3 regions of the Carboxylicivirga longa genome follow, and region 3 is predicted to be linked to each of the others. Evidence: riboswitches for the same ligand, from Rfam matches in the RefSeq annotation. Region 3 holds a riboswitch; each other region holds the start of a gene.
What was found. Region 3 has a riboswitch for cobalamin ahead of ACRD7A_RS13875 (DUF5074 domain-containing protein). Riboswitches for the same ligand answer to the same signal wherever they lie in the genome.

Region 1 (7,670 bases), on a different contig from region 3:
GTAAGCGGTGAGCGCAATACATGCGGCAGCTTCCTGATCGTTGGGATGCTGATAGTGCAACTGATCCATCTGTGTTTCAATAAAATCAGTGTAATAATCGCCTTTGATAAAAGCCGGAATGGTCAGTACCTTGCGAAAGAAGGGAAGGGTTGTCTTTAAACCTTTAATGTTCAAATCGCTTAAGATCTCACCCGCTTGTTCCAGCGTCTCTGCCCGGTTTTTTCCATGCACAATGGCCTTGGCCAGCATGGAGTCGTAGCAGGCCGGTACTACTTTACCGGCCACATAGCCGCTGTCGAAGCGCAGATGGTCGGAGGCAGGTACCTCAATGTGTTCGATGATGCCCGTACAGGGCGCAAAATCAGCCTGCACATCTTCGGCATTGATTCTAAACTCAATGGCGCTTCCTTTTATCTGAATGTCATCTTGTTTTATGGTCAGCGCCTCTCCGCTGGCTATGATGATCTGCTGCTCTACAATGTCAACGCCTGTAATGGCTTCGGTAACCGGATGCTCCACCTGTATGCGCGTATTCATCTCCATAAAATAAACATTGTTATCCACATCCAGGAGAAATTCCACGGTGCCGGCATTAAAGTAGCCCGTTTGTTTGCATAGATTCACTGCATGGGTGCAGATGGTGTCGCGAAGCTCGGGAGTTAGTGCAGGCGAGGGAGCTTCTTCCATTAATTTCTGGTGCTTTCGCTGTATGCTGCACTCGCGCTCGAAAAGATGAATTACATTGCCGTGTTTATCGGCCAGTACCTGCACCTCGATATGCCGTGGACGGGCAATGTATTTCTCAATAAAAACGGCGCCATTGCCAAATACTGAGCGCGCTTCGTTCATGGCAGCCCGCAGCATCTTGGGCAGCATCTCTTCATTTTCAACCACACGCATGCCTTTACCGCCGCCACCGGCCACGGCCTTCACCATTACCGGATAACCAATATTGGCCACCACCTCAAGGGCTTCTTCCTCGGTATTGATGAGTCCTTTACTGCCTTCCGGAACGGGTATTCCGCATGATTTGGCGGTTTGTCGTGCCACACCTTTATTGCCCATCTTCTCGATGTGCTGATGCGATGGCCCAATAAAGATGATGCCTCGTGTCTCGCATTCTTTGGGCAGGAATGGATTTTCAGACAGGAAGCCATAGCCCGGATGTATGGCATCAACTTTATTTTCAACGGCGGCATCTACAATCTTTTCAACGCTTAGAAAAATATTGGTAAAGGTGTCGCCCGATACATCTATCAGTTCGTCGGCAAAGGATAAATAGTGGGCATTGGGCTCCTGATGGGTTAGGAACATATATGAACGGATACCCATTTTGCGGGCCGTTTGAGCAATGCGGATGGCAATCTCTCCGCGATTGGCTATTAATATCGATTTAATCATTATTCAGTTTTTTACATTGGAATATTTCCGTGTTTACGCGGAGATTTCTGTTCGAACTTGTTTTCTAGTAGTGAGAAAGCAGAGATCAATACCTCACGTGTTTTTGCGGGTTCTATCACCTCGTCAACATAGCCTTTTTCTTCCGCGATAAATGGATTGGCAATGTTGTTTTTATAATCATCCACCAGCTGACGCTTAAGTTCATCAGGATCGTTTGCCTCGCTCAGCTCTTTGCGATTCAGTATTTTTATGGCGCCCTCGGGTCCCATCACCGCAATTTCAGCCGATGGCCAGGCATAATTCATATCACCGCCCATGTTTTTACTGTTCATCACAATGTAGGCGCCACCATAGGCTTTTCTAATGATTACTGTAATTTTGGGTACGGTGGCTTCGGCAAAAGCATACAGTAGTTTAGCACCGTGCATAATAATGGCATTGTGCTCCTGGTTTTTACCCGGCATAAAGCCCGGCACATCTTCCAGTACCAGCACCGGAATATTAAAGGCATCGCAAAAACGCACAAAACGGGCGGCTTTGCGCGATGCATTGATATCCAGTGTACCCGCCATTACTTTTGGTTGATTGGCGATGATTCCTATAACTTTTCGATCCAGGCGGGCGAAGCCGGTAATGATATTCTGCGCGTGTCCTTCTGCCACTTCAAAAAAGGAATCCACATCCACAATGCGCTCGATAATATCAATCATATCGTAGGGCTTGCCTGAGTCCTCGGGCAATATGTAGGAGATGTTTTCGCTGTTGCGCGGCGTGATGTCATCCCAGTTTAATACGGGAGGCTGCTCCAGGTGGTTAGAAGGAAGGTACGACAGGAGCTTCTTCACGCCCAGCAGGCAATGTTCCTCATCGTTATACACAAAATCGGTTACGCCCGAAGCAGAGCCATGTACTTCGGCACCGCCCAGGTCTTCAAAGGTAATGTCCTCGTTCAATACTTCTTTTACCACCTGTGGGCCGGTAACAAACATGTGCGAGGTGTGTTTTACCATAAAACGGAAGTCGGTGAGAGCCGGTGAATAGACAGCACCGCCGGCAGCAGGGCCGAGTATAACAGATATCTGCGGCACAATGCCCGAGGCTTTTACGTTATTACGAAAAATACCGGCATAACCGGCCAAACTGGCTACCCCTTCCTGTATGCGTGCACCACCCGAATCGATGAGTCCGATGACAGGATGCCCCATATTGGCCGCCAGTTCCTGCACTTTCTGAATTTTTTGCGCATGAACAAGCCCCAGGGAGCCTCCCATAATATTAAAATCCTGGGCGTACACCATTACTTTACGGCCGTTGATGGTGCCGTAGCCACAGATTACACCATCGCCATAATTTTTGGCTTCTTTATCGGGTTTGATCAAGGCGCCTATCTCGTGAAAGCTGCCCTCGTCGAATAAAAAGTCGATACGCTCGCGGGCTGTTAGCTTGCCCTTATCGTGTTGTTTCTTATAATAATCACCTGTGTATTGATCATTCAGCTTATCTTTCCGCTCATGAAAAACTTTGTAAGCCTTTCTGTTTTCCTCCATGATTATTTCAGTATTTGTTAGTTAATGTATTGATATGCTTCTGTTACCAGGCCAAACTGGCAAAGTAACGATTGAAGGCTTTAAGTTGTTTATTAAACAAAAAACAGCACGAAAATCTGTGTAAACAGAGTTCGTGGAAAAATAAAAATGTGCTGTCGCAGACGCTATAAATGCAGGGATAGAATTAAGATCCGATACCTGCTTTGTGTCGCGAAAGCAAATATCATTCAAATATTAAAGACAGGTCTCCTGGCTTTCCCGACTCTTAACACCTTCCCAACTGTCATATGCAGTCAGTGGTTAATCCGCTAAAAGTACATACCGTCTATACGGCACGAGATCACAGTTGCGCGTCAGCCCATGATTTACACATGGTTCCCTATTAAACCCTTGTTACGGGGTGTCTTAATGACAAAAATTTGAATGAACGAGCGGCAAAAGTAGTAAAATTCCTTTATTTGCGTGCTCATTATGCACAGGCAACAATTGTTTTTGATTTCACAATTAGCCTCGTATTTTACTGATTAAATGATTTAGTGAGATATAAAAGCCTTGTACAGAGCTGTTGTGTTTTCAAATAAAGAATCAGCACCTGCACTGATTAAGACGTCATCCGGCAGTTTACCCGTGTTAACAGCAAGGCAGCGTAAGCCAGCCGCCTTGGCCGATTCAACGCCCATAGGTGCGTTTTCCACTACAAGGCATTGGTCTTTGCTCAGTCCACTGCGTTGCCAGGCGATCAGGTAAGGTTCAGGGTGGGGTTTGCCCTGTTTTACATCTGCACCACTGATAATGTTGCTCGCCTCCACCTTAAATTGGGCATTTAATTTATCAACGAGCGAGGGTTGCCTGGATCCGGTTACCACAAAGACCTGAACCCCATTTTTTCTCAGAAACTCAATCAGTTCTTGCATCATGGGTAACACCGGAGCTTTAGGGCGTTTTGCCATAAGTTCCGTCTTTAAAGTATAAACAGCTTCCTCTTCATCCCGGGTGGGTAATCGGTGAAGGTACTTTTCAAAAGCGATTCTGATGGTTGCATAGCCGGTTCGTCCTTCATTCATATATGCCTCTTCTGGCGGAAAATTGATGCCGTATTTTTTAAGTGAATGGATCCACGTGTATTCATGACTAGGCATGGAGTCAAACAAAACACCATCCATATCAAAAAACACCGCTTTTATATCATCGAGGACTTGCATTGGCTTTACTTTTGGCCCCAAAGTAATATATTTTTTTACTTATTTTGCAGGCTTAATTCCATTGCATGCTAATTAAAATTGAAGAGCCGTTAAGGGCAAAACTTCCCGATTTGATATTAGGAGGTTTTGTTACTGATGTGAAGGTGGCTGCCGCTAATGATCAGCTACAATCATTAATGGATAAGGAGGTTGAAGTATTGGCTGCCCAATATACACCTGCGTTAATCCGTGAATTATCGCCCGTAAAAGCGAATAAAAATGCTTATCGAACCCTGGGCAAAGATCCCAATCGCTATCGTCCGGCTGCCGAATCCCTATTGAGAAGAGTAGCTGGTGGTAAAGGATTGTATCGCATTAATAATGTGGTTGATATACTAAATATTACCTCATTGAAAACCGGTTTCTCAATCTGTGGCTATAACTATGATGCCATTGAAGGAGATGTGAGTATGGGTATTGGTGAGGCTAATGAAGCCTATGAGGGCATTGGCAGGGGGGATTTGAATATTGAGAGATTACCGGTTTTTCGCGATGCTTTAGGTGCATTTGGTAATCCTACCAGTGATTCAACACGCACTATGGTGAGTGATGTTACTTCAAAGTTTTTGATGATTGTTATTGGCTTTGACGGAAAAGACGCCATCAATGATGCTCTGGATGATACCCTCCATTTGCTTCAAAAATATGCGGAAGGAAAAGAGATCGAACGATTTTTTGTGGAGTAGGTAGGGATGAGAGGGGAGTGAGGTGAGTCTAGCAGTAGGATTATGGATCTTAACTAGCTTCCCGCCACGCGCCACAAGCTGCTAACCCCTAATAACTAACAACTAATTTGGACAAGCCAGAAAAGTACAAAGTATCAAGATTTGAGTATCAAGACTATTGGCAGCTTGCTTATATTTTCTGCCAAAAATTACAGGAATTCAATTGATAGACACTAACAACTAACCCCTAATAACTAACAGCTAACAACTAACCCTTAACAACTAGCAACTAACCCCTAATAGCTAATAGCTAGCAACTAACCACTAACAACTAACAGTCAATGATACAAGTTTGTGCGATCGCCTCGGGAAGTAACGGCAATTGTTATTACATCGGAAATGAAAAGGAAGCCATATTGGTGGATGCGGGTATTTCGCGCCGTCAGATTTTGAAGCGGATGCGCGAGATGCGTCTGGATATTGCTAAGGTGAAGGCCGTGTTTATCTCACACGAGCACTCTGATCATATTAAGGGATTACGTGTATTGTGCGATATGCATGGCATTGATGCCTACCTTACACGCGATACACTACAAAAGGCACATCGTAATTATCATCCGGAGACAGCGCAGGTGTTCGAAGCAGGTGATGTGCTTTGTGTGGGTCCATTTACCGTTCACACCTTCGGTAAGCAACATGATGCCATCGACCCCACGAGCTTTCGCGTAGAAATAGAGGGGCAAAGCATAGGTGTGATGACCGATATTGGTTGTGCCTGCGATGCTGTGAAATCCCATTTGGCGGCCTGCGATCATGTTTTTCTAGAGAGCAATTATGATGAGCGCCTACTGGAGGAAGGACCCTACCCTTATTACCTTAAGCAGCGGGTTAAATCCGATCATGGACACCTGAGTAACCGTCAGGCGGTTGAATTGGTTGAGCAATTGAAGCCGGGTAAGTTAAAGACGCTTTTTCTTTCGCACATTTCAGCCGATAATAACCGTGTGGAGATTGCGATGAAGGCCTTTGAGCACCTTTCAAATCGTTATCGTATTTTGCCTACCAATCGCTATGCGCCATCAGAAGTGTTAATCATCGGGGAGGAGCAGTTGGCTTTGTTTAGTTAATAAAATTAGAAAAAGTAAGAAGTGAGAGGTGAGTAATGAGTAGGGTGCGATGAGAAATGGGAAGTGAGAAATTGCAAAAAAACTGTGGGACTGTTGAAATGTAATACGGATTACTGACTTCGGACTTGGATTTCGAGTTTTACAATAATTATCGAGCTGCCAATCGCTATCAGCTAGCGGCTAGTAGCTATAAGCTTTTGAAAATATGAATTCTTTAATACAGGCAGATCAGCATTTTTTAGTTTTAACAATGGTGGTGGCGGCAGCCGCTTTTGGTATTTGGTCAGAGTATAAAAAGTGGTTTGGCAAGGTATCAGGCATTTTAGTCACCATGATTTCCATGTCTATATTGGCCATGGCAGGTGTTGTGCCTGTGGGTTCGGGTACTAATGTGTCGGTGCCTGTTTACGATATGGTATTTGATTATTTTATACCGGTGTCGATTCCACTGCTTTTATTCAGCTCTAATATTCTTAAAATAATAAGGGAAAGCGGTAAGTTGCTACTGGCCTTTATCGTTGGCGCAGTGGGGGTCGTTGTTGGTTGTTTTGTAGCAGCTTCTGTGATCGATCTGGGAGCCGATTCAGGCAATACAGCCGGCGTGATTGCTGCCACCCTGGTGGGAGGCAGTATCAATTTTGTGGCTACGGGCGAAACCTTAAATTTCAGCACCAATCCCTATTTTTCTGCCACCATTGCGGTAGATAACTTCGCTGCCAATTTGTATGTCTTGTTTTTATTCCTGGTTCCTGCCTTGGCCTTTTTAAAGCGCTTTTGGAGTCCAACGCCTGTAGAGCCGGCAGACGAAGGTAAAGAACAGGGGGAACAGGCTCCTGTTACCATGGAACGGATGGCTATTGCATTGTTTTTAGCCATTGGTATTGCAGCCTTGGGAGGCTGGCTGTCCCCATTTATTCAGCATTTAATTGGTACCGAGTTAAATTTAAGTATTCTGCTAATTACGTTGTTGGCACTACTGGTAGCTAACCTTTTTCCGGCACGTTTAAAGCCTTTGGAAAACACATCTTTTAGCATAGGCTTGTGGATGATGTATGCTTTTTTGGCGGTTATTGGTGCTTCCACCAATATTTATGAGGTTTTAAAGGTTGGACCCTCACTGCTCTTGTTTTACCTGATAATAATGGTGTTTCATTTTTTGTTTCTTACGGCAAGCGCCCGTTTGTTCAAGTTGAATGTATACGACGTTATTGTAGCCTCAGCTGCGAATGTCATGGGACCTTCTGTGGCAGCACCTATGGCAGCTTCGTTGGGGCAAAAGCGCATGGTAACACCGGCAATTCTAGTGGGTATTTTAGGGTATGTGATGGGTACTTTTATTGGTGTAAGTATTGCGATAGTTCTCAGCTAGGCGATGCAAAAAAAGCAACAACCCAGGTACAATTTTTAGTTTATTAAAACGGCGTTTTCAGAGAAGGAGTTAAAGATGCTTGAAAAGGGCCTTGATTTGTTTTACGAGATTGCCTGAATGATCAATGCCTTAACAGGGACAGTTTCTTTGAATTGTGTATATTTGACTGCGTACTTATATTCCTTAGTACATGCCATAAGTATGCTCTAAAACCGATAAACTAAAATAATTACTATGTGTAGAAATGTAATGACAGCAATTGCTGTAGTGCTGATAATGCAGCTGGTAGTTTCGTGCCATCAGCCTATCCCAGCTGATTT
Region 2 (7,670 bases), on a different contig from region 3:
GCTGCAGAGCCGGCGTGGTTGCCAAAACACATCCACGGCCCATTATCGCTGGTAAATACCACCAAGGTATTTTCATCAATTCCTTCCTCTTTGAGGGCTTGCATCACCTGACCAACCGACCAGTCAATTTCCATCATGACATCGCCATAAAGCCCCTGCTCGCTTTTCCCTTTAAATTTTTCGGAAACGGCCAAGGGTGCATGTGGCATTGAATGCGCCAGGTACAGAAAAAACGGCTTTGTTTTATTCCGCTTTATAAAGTCGACTGCCTTTTGAGTATACAGTGTTGTTATTTGTGCCTGCTGTTCGAGCGTGTGGATCTCCTCCACTATTTGATTGCCGTCCAGAATGGGTAACGGCGGATATTTCAGTTTCCAGGGTTTAGAAACCGAATCCTTTTCGTGCACCGAAACGCCATCATAATCAACAGGCCACATATCATTGGAATAAGGAATGCCATAGTACTCATCAAACCCTTGCTGAAGCGGTAAAAAAGCTTCATTACGGCCCAAATGCCACTTACCTACCATGCCCGTGGCATAGCCCTGCTGTTTCAGCATATCGGCAATGGTTACCTCTTGAGGATTAAGCCCCACCAATGTATCCCAAGGCATATAAGCGCCACGTACACTGATCCGCTCATTGTAACAACCAGTCAGCAAAGCCGAACGGGAGGCACTGCAAACGGCTGTACTCACGTGAAAATTGGTAAAACGAATACCATCTTCGGCCAGCTTATCCAAGTGGGGCGTTTCAAAATCGGTAGCGCCGTAACAAGAGAGATCGTTGTAGCCTTGATCATCTGTAAAAATAATCACAACATTTGGTTGCTTCTGTTGATTACAACCTATGAGGCTCGCTGCGAAAAGAACGAGCCAGACAAAAATTAAATTTCTGGAGTTTAAATTCATAAAACTATTTCTAGTGATTGACGATAACTACAAAGTTAAAGCGTCTATCATCAGGCTACGTTCTATGTTAGTTCAGAAAAGGTCAGTTATGTTCACACCTCACACATAAAAGCTTGTAAACAGTCACAATCTCTTATCAGTTTGCTTAGTACCCTCCACTAATCTGCTTTAGCAGATCTTCGATGGTTCGAAGAGCCTGTCGGCTACCGTCAGGTTGGTGAAGTACATACCCCTGCTGTCCGTCTTTATCAATTTCAATGAGCGGATAAGGCCCTTGCTCTTGTGTTGTATGGTAACCACTGCGATTTAGGGCATGACTGAGCCATTTATACTCTACCCCTCTTCCTACTACACGGATGGTCTTTACCTTATCGCGATGTACCTTAAAAGCACCACTCTCATTATCAAAGATAATGCCCTCCTTCTCGAAGAAACGCTTAAATCCATTGGTCAGAATCAAGTCTTCAGGAATACCGGCTTCGATGGCACGTCCTTGCGCCAACAGCCATATCTTATCGGCCAGCTGCAAAGCCAGATCCAGGTCGTGGGTAGATAGGAGAATACCTTTATTCTTGGCGCGCGCCAGTTTTTTCAGCAGCTGCACAATCTCAATCTTACTGGGCAAATCCAGAAAAGCCGTGGGTTCATCCAGAATGATCAGGGGCGTATCCTGCACCAATGCTTTGGCAATCATGGCTTTCTGTCGTTCACCATCGCTCATACACATCAACTGACGATTGGCAAATCCGCCAAGCCCCACATCATCAATGGCTTGCATCACCAGCATTTTATCCTTATGCGAAAGGGTACCAAAGAAATCGGTGTAAGGGCTGCGTCCCAGCGCTACCAAGTCAAAAACGGTCATATTGGTAATCTGGACCTTTTCGGTGAGCACTACACTGACCACCTGCGCCAAATCACTTCTTTTATAAGCCGACAAGGCTTTGCCATTCACGCGCACACTTCCCATAATGGCTGGAATGAAACCACTCAAGGTCTTAATCAGGGTTGACTTACCGGCACCATTGGGTCCCAGCAGACAAGCAAACTCCCCCGCCGCCAGCTCCACATTAATATTGCTGTGTAGTATGGTTTCCTTACTGACACCTTGTCGGTAACCCACCGCCAGATCTTCCGATTGCAATAGTATTTTATCCATGGCTGCTCATCCTCCTGCGTTTAATGATAACGGAAATAACAATGGGCGCCCCTATCAGTCCGGTAACCACATTAATAGGCAGAGCCCCTTCAAATCCCGGAAGGCGGGCAATTACATTACAAAATAAGGCCAGTATCGCACCTGCCAGTATAACGGCAGGCATCAGTACTTTCTGATCGCTAGTGCGAAAAAGGCCTTTGGTAAGGTGTGGCACAGCCAGACCCAGGAAAGCAATGGGGCCACAAAAGGCAGTGATGGCCGCGGTGAGCATACCCGTACAAAACAATATGTATAAACGTGTTCGCTTGATATTCAGTCCCAGATTCTCAGCATAATACTCACCCAGCACCAACAGATTAAGGGGTTTAATAAGCAAGAGGCTAAACAGTAATCCTAACCCTACAACTGGAATTAATATCGTCAGGTGCTCACCATTGACATTGGCGAAACTGCCCAGCCCCCAGATGACATAAGCATGTACGTCTTCCTTAGGACTGTAGAACTTCATCACACCGATGAGTGCCGAGGCGGCATATCCCACCATGATGCCCACGATGAGCAGGATGGTGTTATCGCGCAAGGCCTGTGCGAAAAATACGATGAGCATAAGAATAAAGAAAGCACCCACAAAGGCAGCCGTTACCACGGTAAGGTGACCGTAAATACCATAACCACTAATGCTAACCCCCAGCATATTACCGGCCAACAGCACAACAATGGCCACACCCAATCCGGCACCACTGCTGATACCCAGGATAGAGGGACCAGCCAGCGGGTTACGAAACAGGGTTTGCATCTGTAAACCGCCCACCGCCAGTCCGGCGCCGGCCAATACCGCGGTAATGGCCTGTGGCAGGCGTGATTTAAGTATAATAGAAGTATAGGCCGTACGTGTTGCTTCCCCACCCCCCAGCACACTCATCATTTCTTTGTAAGGGATGGACACTGAGCCCAATCCAATATTCATCAGAAACAAAAGTATGAGGAGTACGGCTAAGAGCACAAATCCCATGATCCACTTTATTCGATGCTCTTCCATATTTACTCTTCTGTCAAATGGTGAAAATAGCGGGGACGATAATTTTTCAACAAGCCGGGGTGAAGCGCATGCACCAGATCGCTTAATACGAAATGCGGCTGCAACAAACCTTCTTCGAAATAACCCGAATATGCAGCATTGGTAATGACGATCTGTTGTTTTTTATAGGCATCGAAATCAATGTATCGCTCATCCATCTTTTTTATCTCCTCATAAGTCACCTCATCGGGATAATTCATTATCATCACCCAATAATCGGTATGCTCGGCCCTGGTAATAATAGTTTCATAATCGAGGGTTAAGGATCCTGTTCCCACAGTATTACTGTAAATATAGTTGCTGCCTGCATCCTTGAAGAAGTTAGCCATGTAACTCTCTCCTGCCGGCGAATACCAGGCTCCCTGATAAAGGTGACCGGTAAATACTGAGGGCTTATTTTTTACCTTCTGTGCCAAGTCCTTAACGGACTGATACTCCTTTTCAATTGCATTAAAGAGCTGACGTGCAGTCTTTCCTTCCCCCAGCAATTCGCCCATCAGCACCAGCCATTCGGCACGTCCCAAAGGGGTGTGCTCCAGGTAATCAGCGTTGGTAATTATGGGAATTCCGGCACTTTTAACAGCGGCAAAATGATTGTCTTTAAAAGGCGACACCATCAAAAAATCCGGCTCCAGATCCACCATCACCTCCACATCGGGCGACATGGACATGCCCACATTACGGATGCTACCGTCCTTAATGGCGGATTGGATATATTCATCGGCAATGTATCGGGGCTCGGCTACCCCACAAATACTTTGTTTCTTATTGAGCTTATCAGCATAGTTCACCATGGTGGATGACAGCGCAATCCAGCGTGTTGCCGGGTAAGGCAGCACGTAAGTGTGGGTTTTGCTCAAGGATGGTTTAAGCTGTGCATCGGCTACGAGCGCCAGGGTCTCCTGCCGGGTTGTATCGCCCCAGGGATCGTTCATAACAATCTGTCGATATCCCTTGAAATAGTTAATGTGAAAGCCCTTGGCATATTTAGGATAGTAGGTACTATCGGCCTGGGCGGCTTGCGATGCTGTTTGCCCCTTGCGTGGCGCGTGTGTGCAGGCACTCATCAATGCGCCTACGAGTAATAATGTTGTCGTCAGTTTTATCATTTCTTTATCTCCCGAAAGATTTATGAATATTCGTGTCACCCAAACAGGTCTTCCGGCTCTCCTTCATCACCTTTCCTTCCCATCCACCATAGGCGGACAGTGGTTTCATTAAGCTGATGCTCCCTTATCGGGCATGGATTACGGCTGCGGGAACAGCTCAGGTATTTCACCTGATTCCCTTTTTAAGCAACCCTGCAAAAGTAGCGTTTTATATCGGATTGATAAACTAATGCGATGCTTTTGTAACGGCAGACACCTTTAACAACAACCTCCCTACTACGGGGCACATTATGGTGTGCAAACAGTAACAATGAAATAGATAAGAAAGTAAACCTGATGAAGCGTTCAAAGTTATAGGAATCGATTCTCTTTCGTAAGATGCTTATAAAGAACCGTTCCATAAACAAACGAGGATGCCTTCGCATTGAAAGGCACCCTCGTGAAATAGTAAAGTACACTGCCTCCGCTTAAAGGACTGCCGTGTTCAGTTTTTTATCGACCAACAAGCCGTTTTGCATTTCAAGATTGAATTTAAAGGCTTTTTTGGCTTTAAAGCGAATGATCAGAATGCTGCCCTCTCCCTCAAGAGTAGCCTGATCGCCCCGGTTTACAAAAGTGGGGTATAAAACACGATTGCCACCCGTATGCAAACGATTATAAGTCAGGTTCTCCATGGCCTTGGTATTTACAGGCTCCACATTAATGTATTCCAGCATCTTTCCGTCGTAAGGCAGGGCAAAGCTAAATGCATTAACGCCCTGCAGGCCATGACCGCTTACCGTCAACTCCACTGTTTCGCCTGCCTTATAGGAAGTTTTAGCAGCACGCAAGGTGAGTTTTCCGGTCAGCGCCTTGTGCTCAGCATTACTTACGCCTCCCTCAAGCTGGGTGCTTACATTGGAGATATCATAGGCATCGATCAGTCCGTTTTTATTAACATCACCCCGGCTAACATAGCCAAAGTCACTATCGCCCTTACGCAGACCGGTGTAGTTCATGTAGGAAGTCAAGTCGTTGGCATCGATCACTCCATCGTTATTGATATCACCGGGCAGGTAGCTTTCGCTGCCCGGCACCTTAAACACGTAGATCTGACGACCCGATCCGAAGTTACCCACGGCCTTGTCCACCTCCATCTTAATGTAACGGGTTACCGGCTGATCTTTCAACAAGAAGGTTTTCACTTCATTATCTCCTTTCCAGGTGAAGGTGCCGGCCTCTGTCCAATGCGTCTTGTCATCGCTGTAATAAAAACGGCCACTCTGAACCACACCATTACGACCGCTCAGGCGAGGCAGGTAAACAATTTTCTCCACCTGACTGATGGATTTAAGATCCATCACAATTTCAAAAGGAATAGAATTATCACCGTAAGCCGTGTGCATCATGGAGTTCTCATCGAAATCGAAGAGGCGATGCAATCCATGACCGCCCTGCATACGCGCTGTACTCCCGGCTTCAATGCCCTTAATGGCAAACTGCAAGGGATCGGCCTTGGTAGTAGCCGTAAAACTGGTCCATGCACTTTGTCCTTCCTTATTAAGCGCGCGACCTTTGAAGCTGTAGGTAGTTTCCGGCTTAAGGTTATCGAACAAAAGTTTGGTATCCCGAATATTAGTATAGGTCATGCCCTCAAACTGCAACTCATAATAATCGGCGTTAACCACCTCATCCCAACTTGGCATTAAGGTGTATGCCGTGGCATTGGTATCGGCCACACAGGCGTTGTTCATGCTTATTAAGCCACCTTCCTGCTGCAATAAATGATTATCAGGCTGATAAGCAAAGCCGCGCAGCTGAAGACGAATATCGTTTTGGCTAACATCGCACGCTGCCATCTTCACCATCAACTGAGGGTTCTTTGTCATCTTCACCGCTTCGAAGGCACTACCCGCTGTAGGGAAGCGATTCAGATCGGGCGCGGCATTGTAATAATACACATTGCTGCCGGCCTCAAAATCAGCCAGCGACTGAACGGCCTGAAGCTTTACCTTCTTACCCTTCACCCGTGCAACGATCTTAGATGGCTGTGCCGTTACATTAATACGGAATTCGGTTGCCTTATCTTTTACAAAACCCTGATAATGACCCTTGGTCGGTGCTATTACCACATTTACTCTGTCATCCTCCTGCACGCACTCAATACGAGTCGTTACAAAGTGATTTTGCAAATAATCGGTGGTGGTACCATCATCGTCGTACTCCACAAAAGAAGAAGTTCTGTAAGGATAAATCTCGTAGATACGCTTCTTTTGGTTAATCTCACTCAGGTTGTTATTAGGATTTACCATGGGAATGATAGCACCGCGCTTCACCAGCACCGGTAACTTCCAGATGGGTGCCTCAAAATGGTTGAGGATGCAATCGCCTTCATATACTTCACCGGTGAAATAATCGACCCACTGACCTTCCGGCAGATAGATATTATTGCGAATATCATCACCCTCGTCATCGGCATTAGTGTTCTGATAGATGGGAGCCACCAAAAAGTAAGGCCCAAACATAAACTGATACTCGGTATTTTTACCCAAGGTATAAGGATTCGTCTCTTCGAGGAACATGGCACGCATGGCGGGCATTCCGTCGATGGCCTCGTAGGCCACGCTGTAGGCATAGGGCAATAACTCAGCCTTCAGCTTCAGGTAATTACGATTGATGGAAGTCGCCGGCTCGCCCAAGGCATGCGGATACTTCTCATTGGCGCCCCAGCCATCCATGTTCAGCTCCATCAGCGTAAAGGTCTTCCACTGAAAATCGCGAATATTCACAATGGGATTCTTACCACCAAAAATACCGTCCATATCGTTACAGATATTGGGCTGACCCGACAATCCGGATCCTATAAAGGTAGGAATATGAAAACGGATATACTCCCAGTTACCGCCTGTTTGATCGCCCGACCAGATGGTAGCATAGCGCTGCGTACCGGCCCATCCATCCAGCGATATGATAAAAGGACGCGCATTGTCTCCCTCGGCCTGCATAATCTCAGCCGCATCCTGCACGCCGTTCAGTCCGAAGGAATAACCGGCGCCCACCCAGGCCACATCGGTTTTAAGGGCACGCACACCGGCAACGCCTACTTCTTTCACTATATCGCGCTGCAATAGTGCCTCAATGGTATCAATGGGATGCAGATCCGACTGTGTCCACAGCCCAATCTCCACACCCTGCTCGTGGGCATAATCACCAAACTCCTTCAGGTTGGCAATGTTACCATCCAGGGTCGATGTCTGTCCATAGCCGGCACCGTAACCATCATTGGGCAATATCCAGCCCAATGGCATATCGTGTTGCTTATAACGATCCACAACGGCACGTGCCGAAAACTGGTAGTTATCCAACTCACCGTTCAGCGACTCTTTAACACCGCCGTTATCCTTCTGCGATTCGCGATAGCGCTTGCCATCTTC
Region 3 (7,670 bases):
TTGGCGTTAATCACGCAAACTGCATCTTTTTTAACCGCAAATACATAGTTGCCGGCACGCAGCATATTGCCGACTTCGCCGTTTGTTGCATCGATTTGATTACCTACCCCTAATGTGGGAATATCGAACAAGTAAATACCGTTGCTTGTGCCTATATAACCCTTCTCCGGAGTAACACCCACAAAGGCTCGTCCATCAGGATCGACTCCGAAGTTAGGAACGGTCGCTTGCTCTTTTAAGGTTGCTGCATCAGCCACAACGAGGCGTTGACCTTGTTTGGACATAAAATAGATATTATCGCCATAAGCTGTGCCGTATTGTGTTGTAGTACCCAGCGTTTTATTCGTATTTTCCTGGCGATAGGCCCGATAAACCATTTTACCGTCATCCGTCAGGTAGTTTACTGTTCCGCTGGAGTGCCCGAACCAATCTTCGTTAACAATAAATGCGCCGTTGGAATAATTAATATCGCGCAATTCAACCGCGAATGTAATGTTGGTAGCATCACCCTTAGAAGTACCCGAAACGGTTATTTCAGCAGTTCCCGTAACATCGTTCAGATAATTAATGGTGAGGGTAGTGCCTTCAATGGCAGCCGATGATAAAATAGTGTTGCTTGTTGTTGAAACTGAGTAATCAACAGGCTCTCCATCTTTTGGTGTAAAGTGATTCGTTAACTCAATTACGGTTTCAGCTGTGTTCACCGACAATAACTTATCAGTAATTGGATTGCTAATGGAAGGCCCGTTACTTAGTCTTACTTCGGCTATCGGATCGCCCAAATTAATCATGTACACTTTGCCACCGGCTGTAATATCCCCGGCAGCTTTTAGCATGCTGAACCATGCGAATGAAGATCCACCATACACGCCGATTTTCTTGTAGTTTTGCATTTCTCCGGATGTACCATTCCATAGCGCTACATAGCTCCCACTTGAGTAATCATTACAATTGAAAAGCATATGGCCGGCATCATCTACTTCGCAATCGTAAGGACCATTACCCGGCATGGAAGTAATAACCGTACCGTCATTGAGTGTGAGAAAACTGCCATCGGTGGCTGCGATAACAGGGTTGACTATTTCGGCAGGCCATTGGTACATCAGGGTATTGCCTGTGGGGTCGTATTGGGCGTTATAAACTGTTCCCCTGGCATCCACGGCAAGGCCGGTTGAATTACCGCCTACTTCAATGATTTTCTTATGGTTATTATTCCCAGATTTATCTAGCAGTGAGATGCAGTTTACATCATTTACTCCATCCCAGCCTTCTGTATTGAGGCCCGATACGTAGTAGTTGCCGTTCGCTATTTCCATGTCGAAATTACCCGGAAAGGTAGCTACATGTGTCCATGTGCCTGAGGTAATATCAACGCTGTATATGCGGTCGTCTGTTAGACCTGATTTGGTGTATCCAAGCCAAACTTTAGTACCATCCGGATCGGCCGTTACAAAGCTAATCCAGCCATTATAATCCGGCACTTTACCAAAATTATGGGTCTGCTGCATTGTTGTTAAGTCGTAGCAGTACAAGCCATCGCTATCAATAGCATAAAGGTTATTCCCCAGGATATCATGGCATGAAAATGCCTTATCTGTAATGATATCATTAGAGAGATAGCCTTCTTGTGGATTTAACCACACGCTTTGTCCCATTATGGATGAGAGGACAATAAATAAATTCAAAAAAGATAAGTAAATTTGCTTCATTGCATTTGATTTGTTCAATTGACAGAGGCTATTGCACTTACTGTTTTTCTGTACGAGAACGAGTGTGAATCAGGTAGCCACAAGCAATTGAATGTTAATAAAAATGTAGTATTTCGAAGCAGCAGTAAGTTTTGGCGAACCCTGCTGCTTTTTTTATGCTTGTGCGTGTTATGTGGGGCTGAAGTGTTTCATCCTGCTGTATTTTAAATTCATTAATAAAATGGATTTTACAGCATTGATGCCAACAGAAGATGTTGCAAGAATGATGATCGCATACCCGTTCGCCGCAGGCTGTAAAATCGTAACACTTGGCAGGTCTTCTGACTTATTCCTACTTTTAATACCTTCCCGTTGAGAGGAGCTCAACAGTGGTGTTTTATTAAAAGTAACAGACCCTAAAGGGTCGGAACTTACAGCAGCGGGAACTGTTGCCGATTTACACGGCATTCCCTTTTAATTTCTCCCCGGTATCATCCGGTTCTGAAAACCAATTGCACGGCAAAGGTATCAAATATTCATAAAGAGATGTTCTTTTTTGTAAATATGTGGAAATAAAAAAGAGCACTCATGATTTTTTCTTCAGCTTAAAAAGTACAAAGGCGACGACTAGCAGTGGGATGGGTGTTAGGATACCGAGGAATTTCACCCACGAGATAAGCAGGTCGTTTTCACGCAATAGTTCGTTATGTGCTTCTTCAGGAGCAAAGCTGAGTCCTGTCATATGAGCTATCTGCCCCAGCATGCGTATGGGCAGTGCTCCCTTGGGCAGATCCTGGTGGCAGGCCAGGCAGGTGCCATCACGCGCCAGTACTTCGCGTTGACGGGCTGTGAGGGGTTTTGAACGGGGCCAGTGCGAATCTACGGTTTGTACTTGTCTACCACTGCTGTCGATGAGCTGCGCAAAATCACCATGCAGATGGGGTAAAGCGGGTATCTGTACCTCTGTGTGGCGACTTACGATTTCTCCGTTTTGGTTGATTACATCGGCATATCGAGCCTTGTAGGGAGCTGCATCGTAAAGCCCATGATGCACCCCATAGCCCATGGTAGTTGTGTTGCCGTGGCAGTCGGTGCAGGCTCGGGCCTCGGTGGAGATGGTATGGGGCTGTACAGGAGCAAGCTCCATGGCGTTATAGCCTGCTGCTGCGCGCGCTACACGGTTGGGGCTCACTATACGTCCATCGGTATCTATAATGGTGCTGATTGTCTGTATCACCCCTACAAGCGGACTCACGCGGCCTTCTCCGTTGATGCCCAGGGGTGGCGAGGCCCATCGTACATGACTGTAATCGCCATAAGTGGGGGCACCAGGCTGCATGACATGGCGTTGTCGGTAATCGGCACTGGTTCCATGCTTATCGGTGTCCTCAGCAGAGTAGAGCCAATCGATCGACGATTGAGTGTAGTCAATTACATATTTATAACCGTAGTATTGAGCAGCCCATGTGGAGTGGCAGGCATAGCACTCCAGTCGGTTGATGTGTGTTGACACATTTACCATGGCTGTTTGTGCCTGCTTGGGGTTGCGCCATTTACCCGATTGTGATTTTGCTTTTAGTAAAGGCACTTCAAGATCGAGTCCGGTGGCAGAGTGAACCACAACGCGGTATTTATCTTTTACCACATTGCCCAGTGCATTTCCACGGGCAGAGAGAAGATAGCCGTCGCGTGGTGGGTGCTGGGTTCCGAATTCTTTTGTGACCGCCATGGGCAGGGTGGTTAGTCCGCGACCTTCATTACCCACCGGGTTTTCCAGTAACTCGTCGCCATAGCCAAGGGGCAGCTCCCAGGGAAAATAGTTGGGTGTGCCGTGGCAATCGCTGCACTCAATTTCAAGAGTAGCCAGTGAAGTAGCACCGATGTTACCATTGCCGTGCATCGAAGTTGTGACATGGCAATCCTGACAAAGCAGTCCGGTAGAAGTTTGTCCATCTCGCATAGTACGGTGGTGAACATCCTCGCGTATATATTTGAATACATACCCGGCATTGGTTTTTTGCGGTTGGCCTTGTAGGTTAAAGGGCCCCCGGTTATCACTGTGCCCCATGGCCATTAGTCCCTGATAGGCATGACCTATACGGCGCCCGGCGGAGTGGCATGCAGCACAGGTAGATACCTGAATACCTGTAAATTGATGCCCGTTGACGGTGATATTAGATTTCCGCGTCCCCTGCATGGCATGAACAAGCAGATGACCGGGTGTTGCCTTATCGATAGCGGCATCGCCCCCTTCGTAATAGCCCTCGTTACTGTAGAGGTTGTGGCATGCAGCGCAGCCCATGCCCCGGTGATGGCCGCGATCCTGCATGCCCTTATTGCTGAGGTGACAGGCATTACAGTTGCGCAGGTAAGTATAAGCAGCCTGACCGGGGTTGCTGTGCAAGGTGTTGAGGGATACTTCGGGTATTTGTTGCAGCTGATTGGGGTACTGACCCGGATAGGCATTGGCCAGTGCCAGCATATAATTTTTATAGGCTGCTGAGCCAAGGCGTGGAGTTGGTCCATCGGGGTCATTCATGTCGTGGTCGCCGTAGCGATGGTTTTTGTTCTCTGTATTTAGGCCAAAGCTCCAGGTGATGGCTTTCATCTTGCCGGCATCGGTGTTCATCATCGATCGTTTAACGTTATAGCAATGATCGGGATGGCATAAGCCGCAGGTGTTGTCATTGACCGGAAGAGCGGCGGGCACAGGAGTAAATGTAGTAAGTCCACTGTTGGGTGATGCACCCCAATGGGCTCTGTTTTTGTTATTGGTTTCCGATGGTGTGCCTCCATGGCAAACGATACAGCCATTGGGATCGCCCCATTGAGCGCCCTTGTGCAGTATTTCTTGCATCATGTCAGATGCAAAAGGGCGAGTCGGTTCAATTCCATTGTGGCAGGAGAGGCAATACTTTTGGGGTGCCGGAAAGGCCGTGTCTTGTGTGCTTAGCTGTGCATGGCTTAGTGAGATGCAAAACAGTGCCATCATCAAAAGAATTGCAAGGCGCAACTCTATGATTATGTGTGCTGTAGTGATTTTCTCTTGTTGACTTAAAACCTGACTCATACCTCTACGTTTTGTTTCTAACCCTTCTGAAAAGTCACGGTTAATTAAATATACGAATTTTCCCGCTTTTGTAGTATATAATTAGCTTAATTAGAGTCATTAAGAATAAACGCTGCGGATCTGCATGTATGCAGCTGCTGGTACAGTTTTTAAGCATTATGTATATCGTACACTCTTTTATTTTTTATCTTCGGCAAAAAAATATTCATGCGTTATATTCTCCTTATCGTTCTAACTTTTCTCTTATCGCTGTCCCTGAAGGCGCAGGCGCGTTTGTCAGATCAGGCTCATATCTCACTGATAACCTGTTCTCCGGGTGAGGAGTTGTATGCCTTGTTTGGTCACAGTGCTATAAGAGTGAACGACCCGGTAGCAGGTTTCGATTGGGTGTTTAATTACGGCACTTTCGACTTTGATACACCCAATTTCTATCTGAAGTTTGCCAATGGTAATCTCAACTATATGCTCAGTAGGGGAGACTATGCACGTTTTGTAACGATATATAACTACGAGAAGCGCAGTGTTTATGAGCAGCCGCTCATACTGTCTTCGCAGGAGAAGCAAGATCTGTTTGAGGCACTGATGATCAATCTGCAAGGGGAGAACCGTTTTTATCGCTACGATTTCTTGTTTGATAACTGCGCCACCCGTATCCGTGATATTATTACTGCCAATCTGGATGTTGCTCCGGTGTACGATGATGCAGCTTTTGATGAATACACTTTTCGTGAGATGCTGCACCAGTATGATGGCGATAAACCATGGATAGCCGATGGTCTGGATCTGATTTTGGGAATGAAAACCGATTACCCGGCTAATCAGCATGATCAGATGTTTTTACCCGATTATCTGATGAAGCATTTGGGGGGAGCGGTGCGTGCCGACTCCGGACTGCCATTGCTGGGCGAAACGCATACGGTATTGTCTTTTGATAAACCTCTTGAAGGCGTTTTTTTTACTCCCGCCCTGTTCTTCTGGCTCTTATTCATTGGGTCAATTATTTTGGCTTATTATGAGCTACGGTGCCAAAGACCTCTTGTTTGGCTTAATCGATTCTTCCTGCTGCTTAGCGGTCTGGTGGGCTGTCTCATCTTCTTTCTTTGGTTTTTGTCGCGTCATAGTGTTACTGGCGAGAATTTCAATATGCTATGGGCTATGCCATTTAATGTTTTTGTAGCTTTTCTGGCCAATTGGTTTTATCGTTCAAAGATCTTTGGTGTTTACCTTATTTTCCTCTTGGTGTGTGCTTCCCTGCCAATATTATTTTTTTGGGCTATACCGCAGTACTTACCCGCCATGGTTTACCCGCTGTGTCTGCTGCTGTTGAGTCGTTATGCAACTTGGTTTTATCTGAATAATAAAGCTTAGTGGTCTGAAACAGAACTATTTTGTGGCTTTTCTGTTTAGAGAGTATGAAACAGATGCTTGCAATGTTATTTCTGTTGGGTACATGGCTGCCAATGATGGGGCAGAAGGTAGCCGAGGTGTCGGCCGATGATCTTCTGGCGCGTGTTCAAGTGAATAATGATACTACCTATGTAATTAATTTTTGGGCTACCTGGTGTGGTCCCTGCGTTGATGAGCTACCTGTTTTTGAATCGGAAGAGTTGCATGCTGGAGATGTTGCGTTGAAAGTGTTACTGGTAAGCCTCGATTTTAAATCGCACAAAGAAACTAAATTATTACCCTTCCTTAGATCCAGATCAGTAGAGGCGGAGGTGGTGTTGCTCGATGAGCGTAATCCCAATGTATGGATAGACCGTATTGATGAGGCTTGGTCAGGTGCCATTCCGGCTACCCTTGTAATCAAAAACGGAGTCTCTGTATTTTATGAGGGGGAGTTGGATCTTCAGCATCTGCAAAGTCTAATAGCTACTATTAATCACCAAAAATCATCATTATGAAACAGGTTATTTTATTATTATTCGGCCTTATGGTCAGCCTTAACGCTTCGCAGGGGCAGGTGAAAGTGGGTGACAAAGCGCCCGGTTTTAGTTTGATGAATACCGATTATCAAATTGTTTCGCTCAGCGATTACAAGCAGCAGGATGGTGTGATTCTTATTTTCACCTGTAACCACTGCCCCTATGCTAAGTTTTACGAGGAACGTATAAATCAACTGCATAGAAAGTATGCACCACAAAGTTTTCCGGTGGTGAGTATTAACCCCAACGACTCGGTAAAATACGAGGTGGATGGTTTTTCCTACATGGTGAAGAAAGGATACGATTTTCCGTATTTACTGGATAATAAAGGTGTTTATAAGGCCTATGGTGCTACCAAAACACCCCATGTCTTTTTATTGAATAATACAGACGAAGGCTTTCGGGTGGCCTATATTGGAGCCATCGACGATAGTCCGCAGGATGCTGATGAAGTAGAGGAAAAGTACCTGGAAGCGGCCATCGAGGCGGTGCAGCAGGGAAAAAATGTTAATCCTTCGCTTACCAAGGCTATTGGCTGTAGTATAAAGCCCTTTGTGTTGTAAATCAGCTTTGTGTATCTGTGTGTTTTTTCATCCCAAAGTGTTTTTCTGGAATAATGGTTTTATTCCTGTCATGAAACCATTATTTTTGTGGCTTCGTATAAAATGATTGATGAAGTTTCTGTATAAAATTATAGTGGCAGTTGCCATAACAGGTTCCTTGTGGATTTCATCGGCTATGGTGAGTCCCGTATCGGATTCCTACGGTAGCGATTTTATGCCACCGGGCAGTGCTGCAAGCTCCTTCCATGTGCCGGCTTTTCTGTCGGATGATGAGGTGTTTGCCCCTTTGGAAAAGCAGGTGACGCGTTTTATGCGTCGTGAGTTGCTTGAGGGTGCATCAGTAGCTGTAGCCAAGGATGGCAAGCTGTTATATGCAAAGGGGTTTGGCTATGCCGATAAGGAGTTGTCGGTGGAGGCAGAGCCC

Region 1: it holds a riboswitch for cobalamin, as region 3 does, so the genes downstream of both, ACRD7A_RS00215 (acyl-CoA carboxylase subunit beta) here and ACRD7A_RS13875 (DUF5074 domain-containing protein) in region 3, are expected to answer to the same signal.
Region 2: it holds a riboswitch for cobalamin, as region 3 does, so the genes downstream of both, ACRD7A_RS04945 (ABC transporter substrate-binding protein) here and ACRD7A_RS13875 (DUF5074 domain-containing protein) in region 3, are expected to answer to the same signal.

Annotation. Positions count from the first base shown of each region.
Region 1 covers NZ_JBNGOZ010000001.1:49,540-57,209, forward strand. Annotated here, with positions in the region: gene ACRD7A_RS00210 (acetyl-CoA carboxylase biotin carboxylase subunit) at 1-1,401, opposite strand, end outside; gene ACRD7A_RS00215 (acyl-CoA carboxylase subunit beta) at 1,413-2,948, opposite strand; cobalamin riboswitch at 3,171-3,371, opposite strand; gene ACRD7A_RS00220 (HAD family hydrolase) at 3,482-4,150, opposite strand; gene ACRD7A_RS00225 (B3/B4 domain-containing protein) at 4,216-4,875, shown strand; gene ACRD7A_RS00230 (MBL fold metallo-hydrolase) at 5,196-5,981, shown strand; gene ACRD7A_RS00235 (DUF819 family protein) at 6,187-7,350, shown strand; gene ACRD7A_RS00240 (beta-N-acetylhexosaminidase) at 7,585-7,670, shown strand, end outside.
Region 2 covers NZ_JBNGOZ010000004.1:136,514-144,183, reverse strand. Annotated here, with positions in the region: gene ACRD7A_RS04960 (sulfatase family protein) at 1-818, opposite strand, end outside; gene ACRD7A_RS04955 (ABC transporter ATP-binding protein) at 1,057-2,070, opposite strand; gene ACRD7A_RS04950 (iron chelate uptake ABC transporter family permease subunit) at 2,063-3,109, opposite strand; gene ACRD7A_RS04945 (ABC transporter substrate-binding protein) at 3,112-4,257, opposite strand; cobalamin riboswitch at 4,283-4,484, opposite strand; gene ACRD7A_RS04940 (TIM-barrel domain-containing protein) at 4,725-7,670, opposite strand, start outside.
Region 3 covers NZ_JBNGOZ010000016.1:42,614-50,283, forward strand. Annotated here, with positions in the region: gene ACRD7A_RS13875 (DUF5074 domain-containing protein) at 1-1,709, opposite strand, end outside; cobalamin riboswitch at 2,003-2,216, opposite strand; gene ACRD7A_RS13880 (hypothetical protein) at 2,275-4,758, opposite strand; gene ACRD7A_RS13885 (lipoprotein N-acyltransferase Lnb domain-containing protein) at 4,966-6,126, shown strand; gene ACRD7A_RS13890 (TlpA disulfide reductase family protein) at 6,171-6,662, shown strand; gene ACRD7A_RS13895 (thioredoxin family protein) at 6,659-7,246, shown strand; gene ACRD7A_RS13900 (serine hydrolase domain-containing protein) at 7,356-7,670, shown strand, end outside.